One region of the Rahnella sp. JUb53 genome, then DNA from elsewhere that is predicted to be linked to it. Evidence: predicted binding sites of a transcription regulator. Region 1 holds the regulator's gene; the other holds the start of a gene.
The links. The regulator PurR, encoded in region 1, represses purine synthesis genes. The targets are predictions, from matches to a motif close to CANGCAAACGTTTGCNTG.

Region 1 (10,831 bases):
ATAGAGTACGGCGATGACCAGCACGGACACGCCGGAGGCCAGCCAGAATCCCTGCTGAACCTGATGACCAATTTTGTCGCGACGACCGGCACCGTTTAAGTGCGCGATGGTTGGCGTCAGGGACAGTAACAAACCATGTCCGAATAAGATCGCGGGCAACCAGATGGAGGTCCCGACGGCGACGGCGGCCATGTCCGTGGCACTGACCGAACCGGCCATTATGGTGTCGACAACGCCCATGGAAGTCTGAGCGATTTGCGCAAGGATGACCGGAATGGCAAGCGCTAATAAAATCCGCGCCTCTGCAAGGTACTTCTGCACAGATACACCTTTTTTCGTTGATTATACTGAATAAAAAACGCCACGAAGGGTGGCAATAAAGAGTGGGAAATAGTCCGAAGATTGTACATTGTCGGTATTTTTAAGCAAATAAAGCTGTTAACAAGCGGTTAAATAATGAAATGAAAGCAGAGGGTGCTATTTCTGCCCGTGAAGATTTGGCTTTCCATTAAATCTGCGGCAAACTGACAAGAGTTTCGTTTTTAATACAGCAGACTTATGAATTGAGGAAAGACTATGTTTACCGGAATTGTTCAGGGAACCGGAACGGTCGTATCGATCGACGAAAAACCTAATTTCAGAACCCACGTTGTTCGCATGCCGGAAGATATGCTCGACAATTTGGAACTGGGCGCTTCTGTTTCACATAATGGTTGCTGCCTGACGGTGACAGAGGTCAATGGCGACCTGGTCAGCTTCGACCTGATCAAAGAAACGCTTCGTCTGACCAATTTGGATGATCTCAACGTCGGCGACTCTGTGAATCTGGAACGTGCTGCGCGTTTCAATGATGAAATCGGCGGCCATCTGATGTCGGGACATATTATTTGTACCGCAGAAGTGGCGAAGATTTTGACGTCAGAAAATAACCGGCAGATCTGGTTCCGTATGCCACATGAAGATCTGATGAAGTATGTATTACATAAAGGTTATATCGGCATTGATGGTATTAGTCTGACCGTCGGCGAAGTCACCCGTACCCGTTTCTGCGTACATTTAATTCCGGAAACGTTGCAACGCACCACGCTGGGGACTAAACGTCTGGGCGATAAAATCAATATCGAAATCGACCCGCAGACTCAGGCCATTGTCGATACGGTCGAACGCGTTCTGGCCAGCCGTGAAGCTGCAATTGCTACCGCGCAAGCCATGATCGAGAAGTCTGAATAACATCATTTCCATCCAGATTTCGCAGAGACTGCAAAAAGAAAAACCGGACTTTCAGGTCCGGTTTTTTTATGTCGTTCAGTTGCTGTCAAAGGGGATTAACGTGGAACGCGCATTCCGCCGTCAACGCCTTCAGGACTGAATACCACTTGCCAGAGCTGAATATCACGAGCCCTGAATGCCCCTGCGCAGGCATTGAGATAATACGTGAACATGCGGTGGAAACGATCGCCATATTTTTCTGCCAGTTCAGGCCAGTGTTTCTGGAAACGTTCATGCCACGCCATCAGTGTACGGTCATAATCCGCGCCGATATTGTGCCAGTCTTCCATGACAAACAAAGATTCGCTGGTTTGCGCAATTTGCTGAACAGAAGGCAGGCAGCCGTTCGGGAAGATATATTTATCAATCCACGGGTCGACGTTAAGATCTGTTTTGTTAGAACCAATAGTGTGCAGCAGGAAAATGCCGTCAGGTTTGATATTACGTTTGGCGACATTAAAGTATGTCTGGTAATTCTTCGGACCGACATGCTCGAACATCCCGACCGAGACAATCCGGTCAAACTGATCGTTGAGGTCACGGTAATCCTGTAGGAGGATGGTGACATCCAGTCCTTCACATCTTTTTTGCGCGAGCTTTTGTTGTTCTGCGGAAATAGTGACACCAACGACACTGACACCATAATTGCGTGCCGCAAACTCTGACAATCCACCCCAGCCGCAACCAATATCGAGCAAACGCTGCCCCGGTTTTAATTGCAGTTTATCGCAGATCATTTTGAGTTTTGCTTCCTGCGCTTCTTCCAGCGTTGTTGCTTCTTTCCAGTAGCCACAGGAATATTGCATATACGGGTCGAGCATCAGTGTGAATAAATCGTTGCCCAGATCATAATGCTCTTTGCCGACAATCCATGCACGTTTACGCGATTGCAAATTGGTCAGGCGTGCCGCGGCTACCCGCAGAGTGTCTTTAAAATGGTGGGGCAGTTTATTTTCCAAACCTGCACGGAGAACACGCTGGAAAAAAATATCAAGGCGGTCGCATTCCCACCAACCATCCATATAGCTTTCACCCAGACCCAGAGAACCTTCCTGTAAAACACGCTTAAAAAAGTCAGTGTTTTTTACTTTAAGGTCGAAAGGGCGATTACCATTTACCTGGATGTCTGCCATTGCCAGCATTTCACTGGCTATCCGATACCACTGATTATCCTGAATGCTTAGGTCTTCTATACACGATGAACTCATAGCTTCTCCATCACTTTCTCTTCTGATTTATTAACCTGCCGGGAAAAGCAAAGGCTATTTTTTGCAGGTCTTTATGAGAACAGACGACTAGCGCCTCGTCCGATATCCGACACCAACAGAGGAAATTTAGAAGAACGCCTGCGGGCACAAGTCGCGCAGGAAAATCATCCTTGAAAAACGTACTAGGAAAAATAGTGTGACGCATTCCTCGCGTCCGGCTTAAGTATGTAATAAAAGTTTTGTAAAAATGCTATTTTATTGGGTTTTGTTGAGTATAGGCTCGCCCGCAGGCATTCTCAATAGTTAATCGTCATGAATGAAAATGACCATTAAGTGATTGTAACTTATGGTCATTATAACGATTAACTTTCAAAGCTTGCTCAGGCTTCCTGCTCCGACTTTTGCTCAGTATATTGCGGATTTTTGTGTCGCACAGACATCCACCGGCCCAAAACTACCAACAATAGTGTAGACAGCATGGTGGTGACTGTCGCTATTAATGGTTGCGCAATAAATGCGGAAACCAGCAAACTGGCGAGGAAACACAATCCCAATTGCAGGGTATTTTGCAACGCAGCCGCTTTCCCTGTATTAGCAGGAAATGGCATTAATGCATTTGCCACAACAATTGGATAGATTGCGCCATTCACCAGAGCCATGAAACAGAACGGGATCAACAAGCTCACCAACCCGGCATCAGTGAACATGGCGACACAGAACAGACCCGCAACACTCAGGCCATACCCTGTCAGCAGCCAGGGTAAAATTTTATTCCCATCTAACTTGCTGATGAGCAACCTGCAGCCGAAGCCTCCAAGCAGGAAAGCGATGGTCTGCGGAACATAGCTCAGGCCAATCACGCCCGGCGAATAGCCCATATCGCTCAGAATAAACGGCGACCCCGTCAGCCAGGCAAAGAAACCGGCGGAGCAGGCGGCGTAAATCATGACATTACCGCTGTAAACGCGCGATTTCAGCAACGTGCCAAAGCCCGCTTTGTCGGCAGATTTGTGTTCTGCCGGCTTATTTTCCCGCAGCGTGAAGGTGGCGATAAGCAACAAGGCGGCCACTGCAGTCAGCAGGGCAAATATCGCTTCCCAGTCAAAATGGTTGAGCACCCAGGCGCCAAGCAAAGGCGCCAGCGCCGGCGAAAGTGCCACTAAAGGCATAATGCTGGCGAAGGTTTTTTTAGCGACATCCGCTGAAAAACGGTCCACCACGATTGCCTGCCAGGTCACTGCGGCTGCACAGACGCCCATGGCCTGTAAGAAACGCAGCGCCAGAAGGGCGCGCACGTTCTCGACCCAAATCACGCCCAGACAGCCGACGGCAAACAGCATCAGACCGAGCAGTAAAACCGGTTTGCGGCCAATGCGGTCTGACAGCGGTCCCCACAGCAATTGTCCGATGGCGAATCCGCCGAGAAAAATACTCAGGCTGGCGCTGATCATTCCCGGACTGGTCATCAGGCTGGTTTGCATTGCGCTGAACGCAGGGAGGTACATATCTGTGGCTAAAAAGCCGAGCATGCTCAGGCCAGCCAGATAGAGCATAAATCCAAAGGAGGGTTTCATTATTATCTCGTTAATTTATTTATTGCAGATGATTTGATGCAGGGATCTGTTCGGAGGCAGATTTTAACGCTTTGATAACAGCGTTGTGAAACGTTAATATTTGCACTCTGCTATCAAAAATATTGAAGGCTAAAATATGTGGTCAGAATACGCTCTGGAAGTCGTTGATGCGGTGGCAAGAACCGGAAGCTTCAGTGCGGCGGCACAGGATCTACATCGGGTGCCTTCTGCCATCAGCTACACCGTTCGTCAGCTCGAACAATGGCTGGCGGTGCCCTTGTTTGAACGTCGACACCGTGACGTCGTTTTAACGCCAGCGGGCAAAGTTTTCGTGGATGAAGCGCGGGTTCTGATAAAAAAAATGATAGCTACACGACGCCAGTGTCAGCAGGTTGCCAACGGCTGGCGGGGCGAGTTACGTATTGCTGTCGACAGAATTGTTAAACCGGCAAGAACCCGGCGACTGGTGCTGGATTTCTATCGTCATTTTCCTGATACGGAACTGATTATTCATTCCGAAGTGTTTAATGGTGTGTGGGACGCACTGGTTGACGGACGTGCTGATGTGGCAATCGGTGCGACGCGGGCGATACCGGTTGGTGGTCGTTTCAGTTTTCGCGACATGGGGTTTATGGACTGGCACTGCGTGGTCAGCCCGCAGCATCCGCTGGCGCAGTTACCGGGTGCGCTCAGTGATGACCAGCTCAGGCCTTATCCCGCATTGTGTCTTGAAGATACCTCGCGGACGTTGCCCAAGCGTGATACCTGGACGCTTGATAACCAGCGGCGTCTGGTTGTGCCGGACTGGACCTGCGCGCTTGAATGTCTGAGTGAAGGTTTATGCGTAGGAATGATGCCGGTACATCGCGTGAGCCACCACATTGAACAGCAGACATTGCAGGTTCTGGCGCTGGAGAATACCTTCCCTGACAGCCCATGTTGCCTGACGTGGGACCAGAGCAATCCGTCACCTTCACTGGCGTGGTTGCTGGAATATATGGGTGATACAGAAACGATGAACCGTGAATGGCTGCGGGACTGAGAAATTAAACGCCTGCAAAAGCAGGCGTTATGTAAGATTAAAGGCAAGCATTAACGGCGATAGTCGCGGTACGGGCCATCGGCCACCGAACGACGTTCAACCAGTTTCGGATGCACCTCGATGGTCTGTGATTCTTCACGTTTGCTGACGATGCGGTCGAGCAACATAGTAAAGGCCATCTCACCCAACCGTTCTTTCGGCTGATGCACGGTCGTCAGTGCCGGAGAGAAGTACCGCGCATTACGCACGTTATCGTAACCAATCACCGAAATATCCTGCGGGACGCGCAATCCGAGCTCATCAGCGGCGCAAATTGCGCCCATTGCCATGACATCGCCCCCGCAGAAGACGGCGGTGGGGCGTTGTTTCTGCATCAGAATCTTATGCATCGCCTGATAACCTGACTCCGGCTCGAAATCGCCCTGAACCACCCATTCTTCGCGAAGCGGGATATTGGCTTCCGTCAGCGCTTTGACAAAACCCTGGAAACGACCGCCGCCGGTGTTACGCGCCAGCTGTCCCGGGATCACGCCAATATCACGATGCCCGCGTTCGATCAGATAGCGTCCGGCCATATAACCGCCTTCGAAAGCATTATCGATAATGCTGTCGGTGAAGTTTTTACGCGCTTCGCCCCAGTCCATCACCACCATCGGAATCGAACGATACTCTTCAAGCATATTGAGTAATTCGTCAGGGTATTCCGCGCACATGACCAGCAGACCATCGACGCGTTTTTGCGCCAGCATCTGCAGATAGGCCTGTTGTTTTTCCAGATTGTTGTGCGAGTTACACAAGATCAGCGTATAGCCTTTGGAGAAGCAGCTGTTCTCGACGGCTTCAATCACCTCGGCAAAATAGGGCGCTTCACTGGAGGTTGCCAGCAGACCAATCGTCTTGGTGTTATTCACTTTAAGACTACGGGCTACGGCGCTCGGAGAATAATGTAGCTCTTTAATGGCAAGCAGCACCGCTTCCCTGGTTTCTTCGGCGACGAAACGTGTTTTATTGATGACGTGCGACACGGTTGTAGTGGAAACGCCAGCGCGCTTTGCGACATCTTTAATCGTTGCCATGTAAAGAATGACTCCTGAACTTCCGTGCTTCAGCACGTTAGCATTATGTTAATCGTTTGCTTGCGTTGATTACACTGCGGACATCTAAAAGGGCAGTGTAATCATTGGGTGGATTCTTCAGAATGAGGCGTGAAATGCTCTCGGGTGAAATCGACCGGCACACAGGCGTGTTAACCGACAATTTTCTCTTATAATGCATGAAAGTGGAAGTAAAATTGTCATGTTCACATTTTCATTCAGCAGAGGATTTTAAAAGTGAATTATGCGAAAATGCGTTGGCACACATTTAGTGTGGCTAAAAGAAACGCCACAACTTGATCCGAAAGGGGGTTTGATGGACAGCAACCTGAAATTATCGTTGATCACCACGGTATGCGCTTTGCTCATGATTATCGCTTTCAGCTTCACGGCAGTGATGAACTAATCTGGCAGTGAGACAGTAGTGAGACGCAACAAAAAAGGGCGATACCTTTCACAGGAATCGCCCTTTTCAATTTTACGCAGTGACCGTTACCGCCGATACTCTTCCCTGCAGAAACTCTTCGTTAAGTGCTATTCAATGGCTGATTAGCGAAACCTCAGACTTAACGAATTGTTTATTATCGGATTGTTTTTGGGGTCATCACCCGACGTGCGCCAACATAGTGGTCTTGCCAGTAATCGTCGCCCAGTGAGGTGATTTTGATGTCTTCACCGGTTCTTGGCGACTGGATGAATTTGCCGTTGCCAACATAAACACCCACATGATCCGCTGCGCCGCGGTTGTTGATTCTGAAGAACACCAGATCACCGCTTTCAAGTTCGCCACGTTTCACCGGCGCTGCATCGCGCAGGTGGTACATCTCGTTTGCCGTGCGCGGCATTTTAATGCGGATCAAATCTTTGTAAGCGTAATAGACCAGACCGCTGCAATCAAAACCGGTATTCGGAGAAGTTCCTCCCCAGCGATAAGGTTTGCCGACCTGGTGCATCAGCTTAGTCATCGCCGTTTGTTGTGCATGCTGATAGCGTTTTTTATGTGTCGCACTCAGCGTAATAGGTTTGGTGTCTTCTTCGCGTAACTTCTTGCCTTTGCGGTGTCGGCCATACGCTTCTTTCTTGCTGATTTTTTCACTGCTGTTTTTGGCAAGCGCTCGTGATTTAGTGGCTTTATCTGTCTTTTTCTCGGCCCGCGTTGTCCTGAGTGTTTTTTCTTTTTTGCTTTCGGCCCGGGTCGTTTTTACGCTTTTCTCAGAAGTTGTCTTGCGTTTGACCAGTTCGGTGCTGCTGACCTTCTTCGATTTTGATGCTTTTTCCTGAGTCTTTTTCTCTGTCACCGGTGCGACTTTTGTTTTTTTACTGGTTTTCGCCGCCACTGTCTTTCGCTTTCGCCGTTCTTCCGGCGTCACGGAATTAACATGACTCTTCCGCTGATCGGCAGAGACGCGGGTCTGTGGCGATGCATGAGCCATATTAAGAAACAGCTGGGTAAAGAGCAGCACAAAAAGCGTGAACAGTAAGCGCATAGCTTCGTTACCATGAGTGGTTGGGTTAAACATCAGGGATGTCAGAGTATTGCTTAAAAGAACCCGACAAAAAAGCACGAATTGACTCGATTCTAGATCATATTGTGAGAAAAAGTTAATAGCTTTTTTTATGTCGAAATAAGCGCCATTTTAAGTAAAAAAAATGACCATTTTTCATCAGCTTAATATTTGAGATAAAGAATACGATTTTGCAAATCTGACATTATCGTCGTACGGCAAAAATGTTATTCTCGATGAATCTTTAAATATGTGATGTTCAGCGCAGCCGCCAAAAATTGTTTAATAAAATGCCAGTATTGAGAAAGACCCCACAAAAAATGGCGTTTTTATCTGATGGCTGGCGTCGTTACAATAGAAAGTATTATGTTTGCGCACCGTTTTTGGGTGCCGCGCGTGAAGAGTAATGACCGTGACAGCCTGTACCGGCTTGAGGAAGCAAGAAATGACCACTCCAACTATTGAAAAAATTCAGAAGCAAGTTTCTGAAAACCCGATCCTGCTTTACATGAAAGGTTCTCCTAAACTGCCAAGCTGCGGTTTTTCCGCTCAGGCTGTTCAGGCGCTTTCAGCCTGCGGCGAACGTTTTGCTTACGTTGATATTTTGCAGAACCCGGATATCCGCGCAGAAATGCCAAAGTTTGCTAACTGGCCAACTTTCCCGCAGCTGTGGGTTGATGGTGAACTGGTCGGCGGTTGTGACATCGTGGTTGAGATGTTTCAGCGCGGCGAACTGCAGCAGCTGATTAAAGAAACTGCTGAAAAATATAAATCTTCTGAAGAGTAATTCTAAGAAGGCCGCCGTCCTTTGAGGAGGGTGAAAACAAAAAGAGCGACATTGCGTCGCTCTTTTTTTATCTCTGGATCCAGCCAGCCGTACGGATTACTGCTGATTTTCCTGCTGCGCGGTTTCGTCTTCCGCTTCTTCTGCGGTCAGGGGCAACGGCCAGCCGCCAAGACGCTTCCAGCGGTTCACCAGCTCACAGAACAGCTCAGCAGTGCGTTCTGTGTCATACAGTGCAGAGTGAGCCTGACTGCTGTCAAACACCATTCCCGCGCTGATACAGGCTTTTGCCAGCACCGTTTGCCCGAGCACCAGTCCGCTTAACGCCGCAGTATCAAATGTGGCGAAAGGGTGGAACGGATTACGTTTCAACCCGGCGCGCTCGGCTGCCGCCATCAGAAAACTGTGATCGAAATTCGCGTTATGCGCCACGATGATTGCGCGGTTACAGTTTTGCTCTTTCATCCCTTTGCGGATGACTTTAAAAATCTCGTGGAGGGCTTCATATTCACTGACTGCGCCGCGCAACGGGTTGGTCGGATCGATACCGTTAAACGCCAGCGCTTCCGGCACCAGTACCGAACCTTCAAAAGGTTCTACGTGGAAATGCACGGTCTCATCGCTTTGCAGCCAGCCGTCCTCATCCATCTTCAATGTGATTGCTGCAATTTCCAGCAGCGCATCGGTTTGGGCATTAAATCCGGCAGTCTCAACATCAATGACTACCGGATAAAAACCACGAAAACGGCCTCTCAGGGCGTTAATGTCACTATTCTCGGCCATTAGTTTCTTATCTTCATCGAATTCAGCGCGCATTATGACAAATTTTGCCGTCCGTTGCAGGGCTGCGGCAAAAATTGGGCAATAAAAAAGGGCGCATTTGCGCCCCTTTCAGCATTCAGGGGGATCAGTTGCCCAGACCCTGGCCCGCATGTTTGGATTCGATAAGCTCGATTTTGTAACCGTCCGGATCTTCAACGAAGGCGATAATGGTGGAGCCGCCTTTAACCGGACCGGCTTCACGGGTCACTTTGCCACCCGCATTGCGGATGTCATCACAGGTTTGTGCCACGTTATCGACACCCAGAGCGATGTGCCCGTAAGCGGTGCCGATGTCGTAGCTGTCAACGCCCCAGTTGTAGGTCAGTTCAATGACTGCGCCTTCGCTTTCATCGGTGTAACCGACGAATGCCAGAGAGTATTTGTATTCAGTGTTTTCGCTGGTGCGCAGCAGGCGCATGCCTAACACATCGGTATAGAAGCTGATTGCGCGTTGCAGATCGCCAACACGAAGCATGGTATGGAGTAAACGCATAGGTTCCTCTTTATTTGCAGGATGAGAATTATCGATTCAAGCCTAACTGATAGAGACCAGTTTGTCTGTAAAACGACGCTCGGTTGCTGAAGGCCTGAACAAAAAAAGCAGCAGAAGGAGGGCCTCTTCTGCTGCAAGGATGGTGTTACTCTTTTTTAATCATTACAGCGTCGGGTAGTCGGTGTAACCCTGAGCACCGCCGCCGTAGAAGGTTTCTGGTTGTGGATCGTTAAGCGGAGCGTGGGATCTCAGGCGTTCAACCAGATCCGGGTTAGCGATATAGCTGCGACCGAAAGCCACAGCGTCGATGTAACCCTTTTCGATAAGTTCTTCGCCTTTTTCAGCGGTATAAGCGCCGGCCCCGACAATCACGCCCTGATAATGAGCACGGATCACCGCGCGGAATTCAGCCGAGTACGGTTTGCCGCCTGCCCAGTCAGGTTCAGAAATATGCAGATAAGCGAGTTTACGTTTGTTCAGCTCATCCAGCAGATAGATAGCTGCCTGCTCCTGATCTTCACCGTTATCCAGCCCGTTAAACGGACCCATTGGTGAAATACGGATACCCACGCGGTCTGCGCCGATAGCGCCGATAGCGGCATCGACCACTTCCAGCGTCAGGCGGGTACGGTTTTCAATGCTGCCGCCGTATTCGTCTTCACGCAGGTTAGATGCCGGAGACATGAACTGGTGCAACAGGTAACCGTGCGCCGCATGCAGCTCAATGTAATCAAAACCAGCCTCGGCAGAACATTCTGCTGCGTGGCGGAAATCGTTGATGATCCCCGGGATTTCGCTCAGTTCCAGTGCGCGCGGTGTCGGGCAATCGACACGAATGGCGTGGCCTTGCTCATCGCGCAGGCTGGTGCGTGTTTCAGGGTTCACAGCAGAAGGCGCAACCGGCGTCTGGTTATCCGGCTGAACGCTGTTATGAGAAATTCGGCCTGTGTGCCAAAGCTGAACCGCAATGTGGCCATTTTTCTGATGCACGCCTGCGACGATTTTTTTCCACGCAGCCACTTGTTCTGGCGTGTGCAGAC
Region 2 (10,831 bases), on a different contig from region 1:
TGTGCGCAGCTGGACTGAGCAATTTCGTTTTCGTGGTGCGGGAACATCAGGTCAGAACCGCCGCCGTGGATATCGAAATGCGCGCCAAGCTGTTTGCAGTTCATAGCAGAACATTCGATATGCCAGCCCGGACGGCCTTCGCCCCACGGTGACGTCCAGCTCGGCTCACCCGGCTTGGACATTTTCCACAGCACAAAGTCCATCGGATTGCGTTTCACGTTGGCTTCAACTTCAACGCGGGCGCCCGCCTGCAACTGATCCAGATCCTGACGGGATAACACGCCGTAATCCGGATCGCTCTCCACCCAGAACATCACGTCGCCGTTCGACGCCACATACGCGTGATCACGGTCGATCAGCTTCTGTACGATATCGATGATTTCATGAATGTGACCGGTGGCGCGAGGCTCAGAATCCGGCGGCAGAATGTTCAGTGCAGCAAAATCCGCGTGCATTTCGGCGATCATACGATCGGTCAATGCCATAAAGGTTTCGCCATTCTCAGCGGCACGTTTAATGATTTTGTCGTCAATATCGGTGATGTTACGCACGTATTTCAGGTCATAACCGACGTAACGCAGGTAACGCGATACCACGTCGAAAGAGACAAAGGTGCGACCGTGGCCGATATGACACAGGTCGTAAACAGTGATCCCACACACGTACATCCCGACTTTACCGGCATGAATTGGCTTGAATTCCTCTTTTTGGCGACTCAGGGTATTAAAAATCTTCAGCATCAGGCTATTCCGTGTGTTGGGCGTAGAAAATGACGTTGGCGCATTTAAGCGACACTAACGGCCATAATATAACGAAAATGATTTCACCGAAACGGCATAAGGCCGCCGGACGGGCTTTAGTGGTCATAAAGGCGCTGCTGACGGCAACTTTTGAGTTATGGTATAAGAAAAGGCTATAGTAGCCGCTCTGACACAGAGCACACATCAACATTAGCAGGATGATAATTATGGTCACTTTCCACACCAACCACGGCGACATCGTCATTAAAACTTTCGCTGACAAAGCGCCAGCCACGGTTGAAAACTTCCTGAACTATTGCCGTAAAGGCTTCTACGACAACACAATTTTCCACCGTGTGATTAACGGCTTCATGATCCAGGGCGGCGGTTTTGAGCCAGGCATGAACCAGAAAAACACCGATGCACCTATCGATAACGAAGCAGACAACGGCCTGAAAAACACCAAAGGCACGCTGGCGATGGCGCGTACCAACGATCCACATTCTGCTACCGCACAGTTCTTTATCAACGTCACTGACAACGATTTCCTGAACCACAGCGGTAAAAACGCGCAGGGTTGGGGCTACTGCGTATTCGCAGAAGTGGTTGAAGGTCAGGACGTGGTTGACGCGATCAAAGCCGTCAAAACGGGCCGCAGCGGTATGCACCAGGACGTTCCAAAAGAAGATGTTGTGATCAAAAGCGTGACAGTCAGCGAATAACCGACGTTTTTAAGAACACGTCGGCATGACCACGTTTTTTATCGCAGATATCCATCTTTGCGCACAGGAACCGGCAATCACTGCCGGTTTCCTTCGTTTTCTACGTGAAGATGCGCCACAGGCCGATGCTCTGTACATTCTCGGCGACCTGTTCGAAGCCTGGATTGGCGACGACGATCCGCAGCCACTTCACGCAGAAATCTCCGCCGCACTGAATCATTTGCATCAGCAAGGCGTGCCCTGCTTCTTTATTCACGGCAACCGCGATTTTCTGCTCGGCAGACGTTTCGCCCGCGACAGCCTGATGACGCTGCTGCCGGAGAAAAAAGTGCTCGAGCTGTACGGACGCCGCATCCTGATCCTGCACGGCGACACGCTGTGTACCGACGATGTCGCGTATCAAAACTTCCGCAAAAAAGTCCACAATCCGTTTATCCAGAAACTTTTCCTGATGCTGCCACTGAAATGGCGACTGGGCATTGCTGCCAGAATGCGCGCTAACAGTAAGGCGTCGAATCAGGGTAAATCACTGGAGATTATGGATGTGAACTCGCAGGCGGTGGTCAGCGAAATGCAGATGGCTGGCGTCGAGTGGATGATCCACGGCCATACCCATCGGCCAGCCATTCACGATGTCCCGCTCGGAAACAAAACCGGCCATCGTGTGGTACTCGGCGCATGGCACGAAGAAGGTTCGATGGTGAAAGTCACCGCCGATAACGTCGAGCTGATCAGCTTCCCGTTTTAAGTCCGCAGACGGGTACACCGCTGTGGAAGCGGAACTGCTCGTCCGGGGTTAAGATCAGTTCCGCTTCAATCCTGCCAAACTCCTCTACCCGCTCACTAATATCCGTTCCGGCATATTGCTCTGCCAGCGCCAGATAATCGGCAAAATGCCGTGATTCAGAACGCAGCAGCGAAGTGTAAAAACGCGACAAGGTTTCATCGAGATGCGGCGCTATTTTGGCAAAACGCTCGCAAGAGCGCGCTTCGATGTATGCGCCGATGATCAGCCGGTCGACCAGAATATTCAGATCATCGTGATGGCGGGTATGTTTAATCATGCCGCTGGCGTAGCGCGATGGTGAAAGCTGGGTGTAGGTGATATTGCGTTTTTGCATGATTTCCACCACTTGTTCAAAGTGATGAAGTTCTTCACGCGCCAGACGCGCCGCACAAAATAGCAGTTCGGTGCGGTCCAGATATTTCGTCATCAGGCTCATCGCCGTCGCCGCCGCTTTCTTTTCACAGTTAGCGTGGTCAATCAGCATGACTGTCTGATTTTCCAGCGCCACATCCACCCACAGAGCGGGCGTTTCACAGTGAAGAAAATCATAAATCGGTGCCAGTAAAGCCTGCGTCATAAATCAGTTTCCACTCAAGTTTGTCTTTAATATATTGGTTTGGATTATACAAATCTGCCGCCAACTTCTCATCAAAAATGCGCCGTTTTCCGGCCACGCAACCGTTTTCCTCCCTCTCGGAGCGTGTTATCATTTGCGCCCTCGCAGTTTCTATTTCCGAATCACAGGAGCTTTAAAGACATGTCATCCAACGTTACCCCGGCAAAAATCGCCATCGTTATGGGGTCTAAAAGTGACTGGGCGACCATGCAGTTCGCCGCCGAAGTTCTCACAACGCTGAATATTCCTTTCCATGTCGATATCGTCTCCGCTCACCGCACACCGGATAAATTGTTCACTTTCGCTGAGCAGGCTTCTGCCAATGGCTTTGATGTGATCATCGCGGGTGCCGGTGGCGCAGCACATTTACCAGGCATGCTGGCGGCAAAAACGCTGGTGCCGGTACTCGGTGTTCCGGTTCAGAGTGCTGCCCTGAGTGGCATCGACAGTCTGTATTCCATCGTACAAATGCCACGTGGTATTCCGGTCGGTACGCTGGCGATCGGAAAAGCCGGTGCTGCTAACGCCGCTTTGCTGGCCGCACAAATTCTGGCGCTTCACGATGCTGAGATTGCTAAAAATCTGGCTGCATGGCGCACTGCACAAACTGACGAAGTGCTGAATAATCCCGATCCGCGGGAGGAAGCATGAAGCCGGTTTGCGTCCTTGGAAACGGTCAGTTAGGCCGGATGCTGCGTCAGGCTGGTGAACCGCTGGGCATCGCCGTATATCCCGTCGGACTTGATGCCGAACCGGAAGCCGTGCCATATCAGCAAAGCGTGATCACCGCTGAAATCGAACGCTGGCCGGAAACTGCACTGACCCGCGAACTGGCAACGCACAACGCGTTTGTTAACCGCGAGACTTTCCCACGTCTGGCTGACCGCCTGACGCAAAAACAGTTGCTCGACCAGCTCGGTCTGGCAACTGCGCCGTGGCAGTTGCTGGCTGATGCCGCCGAATGGCCGCAGGTTTTCTCTCAGCTTGGCGAACTGGCGATTGTTAAACGTCGCGTCGGCGGGTACGACGGCCGTGGTCAGTGGCGCTTACGTTCTGGCGAAGAAAAGACTCTGCCACAGGATTGCTACGGCGAATGCATCGTTGAGCAGGGCATCAATTTTTCCGGCGAAGTTTCGCTGGTGGGCGCACGCGGTCACGACGGCAACACTGTGTTTTATCCGCTGACCCACAACCTGCATCAGGACGGCATTTTGCGCACCAGCGTCGCATTGCCGCAGCCGGACACAGCCCTGCAACAGCAGGCAGAAAGCATGCTGTCAGCCATTCTCAACGAACTGAATTATGTCGGCGTGATGGCGATGGAATGTTTCGTGGTCAGCGAAGGTTTGCTGATCAATGAGCTGGCTCCGCGCGTTCACAACAGCGGTCACTGGACGCAAAACGGCGCGTCCTACAGCCAGTTTGAGATGCATTTGCGCGCCATCCTTGGTCTGCCGCTGCCGAAACCGGTCGTCAGTACGCCGTCGGTGATGGTGAATCTGATTGGCACGGATGTGTCAGAAGAGTGGCTGAGCCTGCCGCTGGTCAATCTGCACTGGTACGAGAAAGACGTGCGTCCGGGTCGTAAAGTCGGACACCTGAATCTCAACGACGCCAGCGCCAGCCTGCTGAAAGACACTCTCAACGCACTGCTCCCGATGCTGCCGTCAGAATACGCCAGCGGCATTGAATGGGCAGTTGAAAAGCTTTGATTTGAGCACCTCCTTATTAAAAGGAGATGCTCTGGTAACCTAAATAATTCGAGTTACAGGAAGGCGGCAAGTCAAGGAATCCCGATGAGCTTACTCAGGTAAGTGATTCGGGTGACTAAACGCAGCCAACGCACCTGTGGCTCGAAGTATGACGGTTACGAGTCGTATTGCCGGAATAATGCCCGCCCCCGCAACAACCGCACACCCAGCCAGCCACCGCAGACGGACAACAACACCGCGCTAACCACCGGCACCGCAATCCACATCAGGTAATTCGGTTCCCACGGGAAATCGAACACTTTGCGTTGCAGCAGCCACAGTGCGGCTTCCGCGCCAATCGCGGCAGCGATACCCGCCACCAGACCAAGTACGGCAAACTCACACCACAGCGTCCGGTGCAGCATTTTTTTGCTGGCCCCCAGAGTGCGGTAAACGATCAGCTCCTGACGGCGCTGACGCATGCCGACCTGAATCTGTGCGAGTAATAACAATCCACCGCACAGCATCACCAGCAGAACCATCACTTCCAGCGCCCTGCTTACCTGCTGTAAGACCTGACCGACCTGCCGCAGGATAGAACCAATATCCAGCAAACTCAGCGTCGGGAACTGGCGGTTTAGCTGTGTAATGGTGCTGACATCCCCGTGATAACGGAAACTGGTCAGCCAGCTTTGCGGCTGGGCGTCCAGCGCTCCCGGCGGGAAGATGAAGTAGAAATTCGGCTTCAGGCTGTCCCAGTCCACTTTCCGCAGGCTGGTGATTTTGGCACTGAATTCCTGCGTATCGCCGCTAAACGTCACGGTATCGCCAGGCTTCAGCCCCAGGCGCCCCGCCAGCCCTTCATCTATCGACACTTCACCGGCCTTCGGTGGCCCGTTGCCCGCGACCAGCGGATTATGATCCGGCAGCCCCTCCATCCAGGTCAGATTCAGCTCACGGTTCACCGCTTCGCCGCCCGCATCGTCCGGTTTGATGATATCCGTGGCAACCTTGTCGTTAATCTTCGTCAGACGCACGCGCACAATCGGATAGAAGGTTTCCGGCTCCGCTTTATGCTGATGCAGGAAGTCCTTCACCTGCGGAATTTGCTCTTTGGTGATATTAAGCAGGAAGTAATTCGGGCTGTCCGGCGGCAGCTGTTGTTCCCAGCGATCCAGTAAATCCCCGCGCATCACCAGCAGCAACGCCAGTAACATAAACGACATCGAGAACGCCGCCAGCTGGCTGAGCGTCACCCACGGCTGGCGCAGCAGGCGGTTTACCGCCAGACGCAGCGGTAACTGACGAAACGTCAGCTTGCGTAGCAACAACAGCGCCCCCCAGCCAATCACACCGAGCAGCAGCGAAAGTACCAGCACGCCCGCCAGCAGTGACCAGAGCAGCGAACTGCCGCCCATCAGTGCCGCCAGCAGACCGACGACCACCAGCACCATCACCGGCAGGAAATACCGCAGCGGCCAGACATTCGCCACCACGTCATTGCGCAGCACACGCAGCGGCTGGGTTGCCAGTAACTGGCGATACGGGCGGATACCGATCAGCAGCGAGATCACCACCATCGCGCCCATCGACCACACCCACGGCCAGCCACCGGCAGGCGGTAACGCGGCAGGCAGAACCGGCGCCAGCACTTTCATCAGCACGGCTTCGAACAGCAGGCCGACCACGCTGCCGCAAATTCCCGCCAGCACCAGCACCGCCAGCCACTGACCGATGATCAGTTTTTGCAGCGCCTTTTTCCCGGCTCCCAGCGTTTTCAGCACCGCAACCAGATCGTAACGGCTGCGGCAGTAATGCCCCATCGACACGGCAATGGCAGCAATCGACAGCATCAGCGTCAGCAGCGCCGACAATGTGAGGAACTGCTGAGAACGTTGTAATGATTTGCCCAGCGCGCCCTCGGAGTCTTCCATGCCGCTCCAGCGCTGATCGGGCTTGAGCAGGCTTTTTATCGCCTCGCCGTAAGTCTGAATAGCCTGCGGAGAACCGGCAAACATATAACGATAAGTCAGGCGACTGCCCGGCTGAATGGCTCCGGTTTTCGGTACGTCAGCCAGATTCATGATCACGCGGGGCGCGGTCTGAAACGGGTTAAACCCCGAATCCGGTTCCTGAACAATCACTCCGGCAATTTTCAGCGTGGTATCGCCGACGTCCAGATTGTCACCGACTTTCACGTTCAGCAGCGCCAGTAAACGCGGCGCGACCAGAACGGTTCCCGGCTGAGGTTTCAGCCCTGCCGGTTCGGTTTGTAACGCGCCATAAAGCGGATACGCCAGATCGGTGGCTTTGACGGCCGCCAGCTGCGGCGTTTCACCGGCAAAGGTCATGGTCATAAACGAGAGCTGACGGCTGACTTTGAGCCCCTGCGTCTGCGCATCTTGCAACCAGGCTTCGGTAATCGGATGCGCGGAACGCAACACGCGATCGCCTGCGATAAATTCGCGGCTTTGCTGACTCAGCCCTTTGTCCATGCGGTCGCTGATGCTGCCGAGCGCCAGCACACAGGCGACCGCCAGCGTCAGCGCCAGCCAGACAATCAGCAGCGAAGGCGATCGCCATTCCCGCCAGAACCAGCGCCAGATCATGCTTCCTCCCACAATTTCCCGTCGCGCAGACGTAAGCGCCGCTGGCAACGCGCCGCCAGCTGTTCATCATGCGTGACCAGGATCAGCGTGGTCGCCGCGTCGCGGTTCAGTGAGAACAACAAGTCGACGATACGTTCGCCGGTTGCGCGATCCAGATTGCCGGTCGGCTCATCGGCAAACAGCAGTTTAGGTTTACCGATAAATGCCCGCGCCAGCGCCACACGCTGCTGTTCGCCGCCGGAAAGCTGCGCCGGAAGATGATGCAGACGCCCGCCCAGCCCGAGACTTTCCAGCAACTGCACCGCCTGCTGACGGCTGCTGCTGTCGCTTTCGCCGCGCAACAGCGCAGGAAGTTGCACATTTTCCAGCGCGTTGAGCGTCGGCACCAGCATGAACGACTGGAACACAAAGCCGACATTTTTTGCCCGCAACGCTGCGCGCCCTTCCTCATTAAGTTCGCCAAGAGATTTGCCCAGCAACTTCACGTCGCCGCTGGTGCCATCATCCAGCCCGGCAAGAATGCCGAGCAGAGTGGATTTACCGGAACCGGATTCGCCAATCAGGGCAATTGTCTGGGCAGGTTTGACAACCAGCTCCACACCGGACAGGATGGTGAGCTGACCTTCACCCTGACCGACGTGCTTACTTAAATGATGAACTTCAAGAACATTTTCCGCTGGCATCTCCCCTTCCTTATGTTGTTAGGATTATTGAGTTTTCGCGCCGTTGCTGCTGATAACTTGCTGATTATTGGCGATAGTTTGAGTGCTGTCTATCGCCTTCCGGTAGCCGAATCGTGGCCGACATTACTGAATAACAAATGGCAAAAAGAAGGTGACAAGCCCACCATTATTAACGCCAGCATCAGCGGCGATACCGCTGAACAAGGGCTGGCGCGTTTGCAAACGTTGCTGGAACAACACCATCCGCGCTGGGTGCTGATTGAACTGGGCGCTAACGACGGATTGCGCGGTTTCCCGCCGCAAACCATTTCGCAAACGCTGACGCAGATAATCAGTCAGGTCAAACAGGCCAATGCCCAACCGCTGCTGATGCAAATCCGCCTGCCCCCTAATTATGGCCGTCGCTACGGGGATGCGTTCTACGCTATTTATCCGGCGCTGGCGAAGCAGGAAAATATCCCGCTGGTGCCGTTCTTTATGGAACAGGTCGCCGTTAAACCTGAATGGATGCAGGACGACGGTTTGCATCCGGCACTGGCAGCCCAGTCGTTTATTGCCGGCTGGATGTCAGAAAAACTCACACCGCTGCTGACGCATTAAGTTTAAAATACGACGAATAAAATAATACCGGGACGTGAGTAAAACCAAGACGTTACCTTTTCATCCGACTCCCTAGTAAATCACAGTCATAAAAAATAGGGACATCCCACAGGTAAAGTTATGCAAAAAGCTGTATTAATCACCGGTTGTTCAAGCGGTATCGGGCTGGTTGCCGCACAGGATTTACGCGCTCGTGGCTACCGGGTACTGGCGGCATGCCGCAAAACGCAAGATATCGACACGCTGCAACAAATGGGTTTTGAAACTGTTCAGCTCGATCTTGATAACAAACAGAGTGTGGAACGCGCCGCCGCCGAGGTCATCGCGCTGACGGGAAACCGTCTGTACGCCCTGTTTAATAACGCGGGTTACGGCGTTTACGGGCCGCTTAATACCATCAGCCGTGAACAGTTCGAGCAACAATTCTCTACCAATCTGTTTGGCACGCATCAGCTGACGCAGCTTTTGCTGCCGGCCATGTTGCCGCACGGCGAAGGACGTATCATCCAGACCAGTTCGGTGATGGGGCTGATTACCACGCCGCGTCGTGGCGTTTATGCCGCCAGTAAATTTGCGCTGGAAGCCTGGTCCGACACGCTGCGTATGGAGCTGCACGGCACGGGAATTCAGGTCAGCCTGATTGAACCCGGCCCGCTGAGCAGTAATTTCACCGCCAATGTCAGTCAGTCACAAGCCGATCAGCCGGTAGAAAATCCGGGTATTGCGCGACGTTTTACCCTCAAGCCGGAGGCAGTCTTACCCAAACTGCACCATGCTTTAGAAAACCCGCGCGCGCGTTTTCGTTATCCGGTCACGCTGGTCGCCCATGCACTGACGGTGCTTAAACGCCTGTTGCCAGCCCGTTTGCTGGACAAAATATTACGCGGAAACAGCTAAGTAAAAACGATAAGGGGTTGAAGCGGCACGAGTCGCCCCCATTTGTTCTTAAATACTTTACATTTCTATACCCTAAATAATTCGGGTTGCGGGAAGGCGGCCAGTTCACGAGATACCGGGAGCTTAGATAACTCAGTGACCGGGATGAGTGAGCGCAGCCAACGCATCAGCAGCTCGAAGTATGACGGGTAGCGGAGAGACAGAATTCATGCTTGCACAACCTACAGTAATCGATATCAACGAATCCAACCTGCACCAGACGCTGGAACAATCCATGTCTGTGCCGGTGATGTTCTATTTCTGGTCTGAACGCAGCCAGCATTGCCTGCAACTGGGGCCGATTCTCGACAAACTGGCTGTGGAATACGCCGGTCAGCTGATCCTGGCTAAAGTAGACTGCGATGCCGAGCAGATGATTGCTCAGCAGTTTGGTCTGCGTTCAATTCCTGCCGTGTACCTGTTTAAAGACGGTCAGCCTGTCGATGGTTTCCAGGGACCACAGCCGGAAGAAGTCATCCGCGAACTGCTGCAAAAAGTGTTGCCGAAAGAAGAAGAGCTGAAGCTGGCTCAGGCGCAGGAAATGTTGCAGGCGGGCAATGTGGCGGAAGCCCTGCCGCTGCTGAAAGATGCCTGGCAGCTGAGCAATTACCGCAGTGATATCGGCTTGCTGCTGGCGGAAACGCAAATTCATCTGAACCGCACCGATGATGCCGAAGCCGTGCTGGCGACCATTCCGTTACAGGATAAAGATTCCCGTTATCAGGGGCTGATCGCGCAAATCGAGTTGCTGAAACAGGCCGCCGACACGCCGGAAATTCAGCTATTGCAACAGGAACTCCAGCAGGATCCTGAGAACGCTGAACTCATCGTCAAACTCAGCCTGCAATTGCATCAGGTCGGGCGCAACGAAGAAGCGCTTGAACTGCTGATGGCGCCGCTGAAAAAAGATTTAGGCGCAGCGAACGGTGCAGCGCGTAAAACGCTGATGGATATCATGGCCGCTCTCGGTACCGGCGATGCGCTGGCTGCCAAATATCGCCGCCAGTTATATTCTCTGCTGTATTAATTCATACGGCCCGGCTGTAAAATATCAGACGCACGTCACTGAACAGGACGTGCGTTTTTTTTGAGCTTTCCCCCGCCTTTTATCCCCTGAACTATCCTTTATTAATACGATGTAACGGTTATTTGTGCGACAATTCATCACACACTTTGCCGGTCGGCAAATGTGCCAGGGACATGTTTTTACTCGACTATTTCATCCGGAATAGTCAGGACACAGTTTTACAGGAGTTTCACACTATGTTTGATCTGATTCCCATTCCTATCCTTATTCTGATCGTGCTGGCGCTGCTGGTGGTTTACGCCGGGATCAAAATTGTGCCTCAGGGTTATCAGTGGACTGTCGAGCGCTTCGGCCGTTACACCAAAACGCTGATGCCGGGGCTGAATCTGGTGGTGCCATTTGTTGACCGCATCGGCCGTA

Region 2: the regulator PurR is predicted to act here: its motif matches at 2,921-2,938, upstream of purE (5-(carboxyamino)imidazole ribonucleotide mutase).

The regions. Positions count from the first base shown of each region.
Region 1 is NZ_SLYT01000001.1:323,968-334,798, forward strand. It holds gene EC840_RS01585 (MATE family efflux transporter) at 1-321, opposite strand, end outside; gene EC840_RS01590 (riboflavin synthase subunit alpha) at 577-1,230, shown strand; gene cfa (cyclopropane fatty acyl phospholipid synthase) at 1,326-2,477, opposite strand; gene punC (purine nucleoside transporter PunC) at 2,858-4,051, opposite strand; gene punR (DNA-binding transcriptional activator PunR) at 4,188-5,093, shown strand; gene purR (HTH-type transcriptional repressor PurR) at 5,144-6,169, opposite strand; gene EC840_RS01620 (C40 family peptidase) at 6,769-7,674, opposite strand; gene EC840_RS01625 (Grx4 family monothiol glutaredoxin) at 8,138-8,479, shown strand; gene rnt (ribonuclease T) at 8,576-9,292, opposite strand; gene gloA (lactoylglutathione lyase) at 9,384-9,791, opposite strand; gene EC840_RS01640 (alkene reductase) at 9,954-10,831, opposite strand, start outside.
Region 2 is NZ_SLYT01000003.1:393,464-404,294, reverse strand. It holds gene cysS (cysteine--tRNA ligase) at 1-740, opposite strand, end outside; gene ppiB (peptidylprolyl isomerase B) at 968-1,462, shown strand; gene lpxH (UDP-2,3-diacylglucosamine diphosphatase) at 1,488-2,210, shown strand; gene miaE (tRNA isopentenyl-2-thiomethyl-A-37 hydroxylase MiaE) at 2,194-2,826, opposite strand; gene purE (5-(carboxyamino)imidazole ribonucleotide mutase) at 3,007-3,516, shown strand; gene purK (5-(carboxyamino)imidazole ribonucleotide synthase) at 3,513-4,577, shown strand; gene ybbP (putative ABC transporter permease subunit YbbP) at 4,733-7,165, opposite strand; gene ybbA (putative ABC transporter ATP-binding protein YbbA) at 7,162-7,848, opposite strand; gene tesA (multifunctional acyl-CoA thioesterase I/protease I/lysophospholipase L1) at 7,819-8,448, shown strand; gene EC840_RS09565 (SDR family oxidoreductase) at 8,569-9,345, shown strand; gene EC840_RS09560 (co-chaperone YbbN) at 9,554-10,411, shown strand; gene EC840_RS09555 (SPFH domain-containing protein) at 10,648-10,831, shown strand, end outside.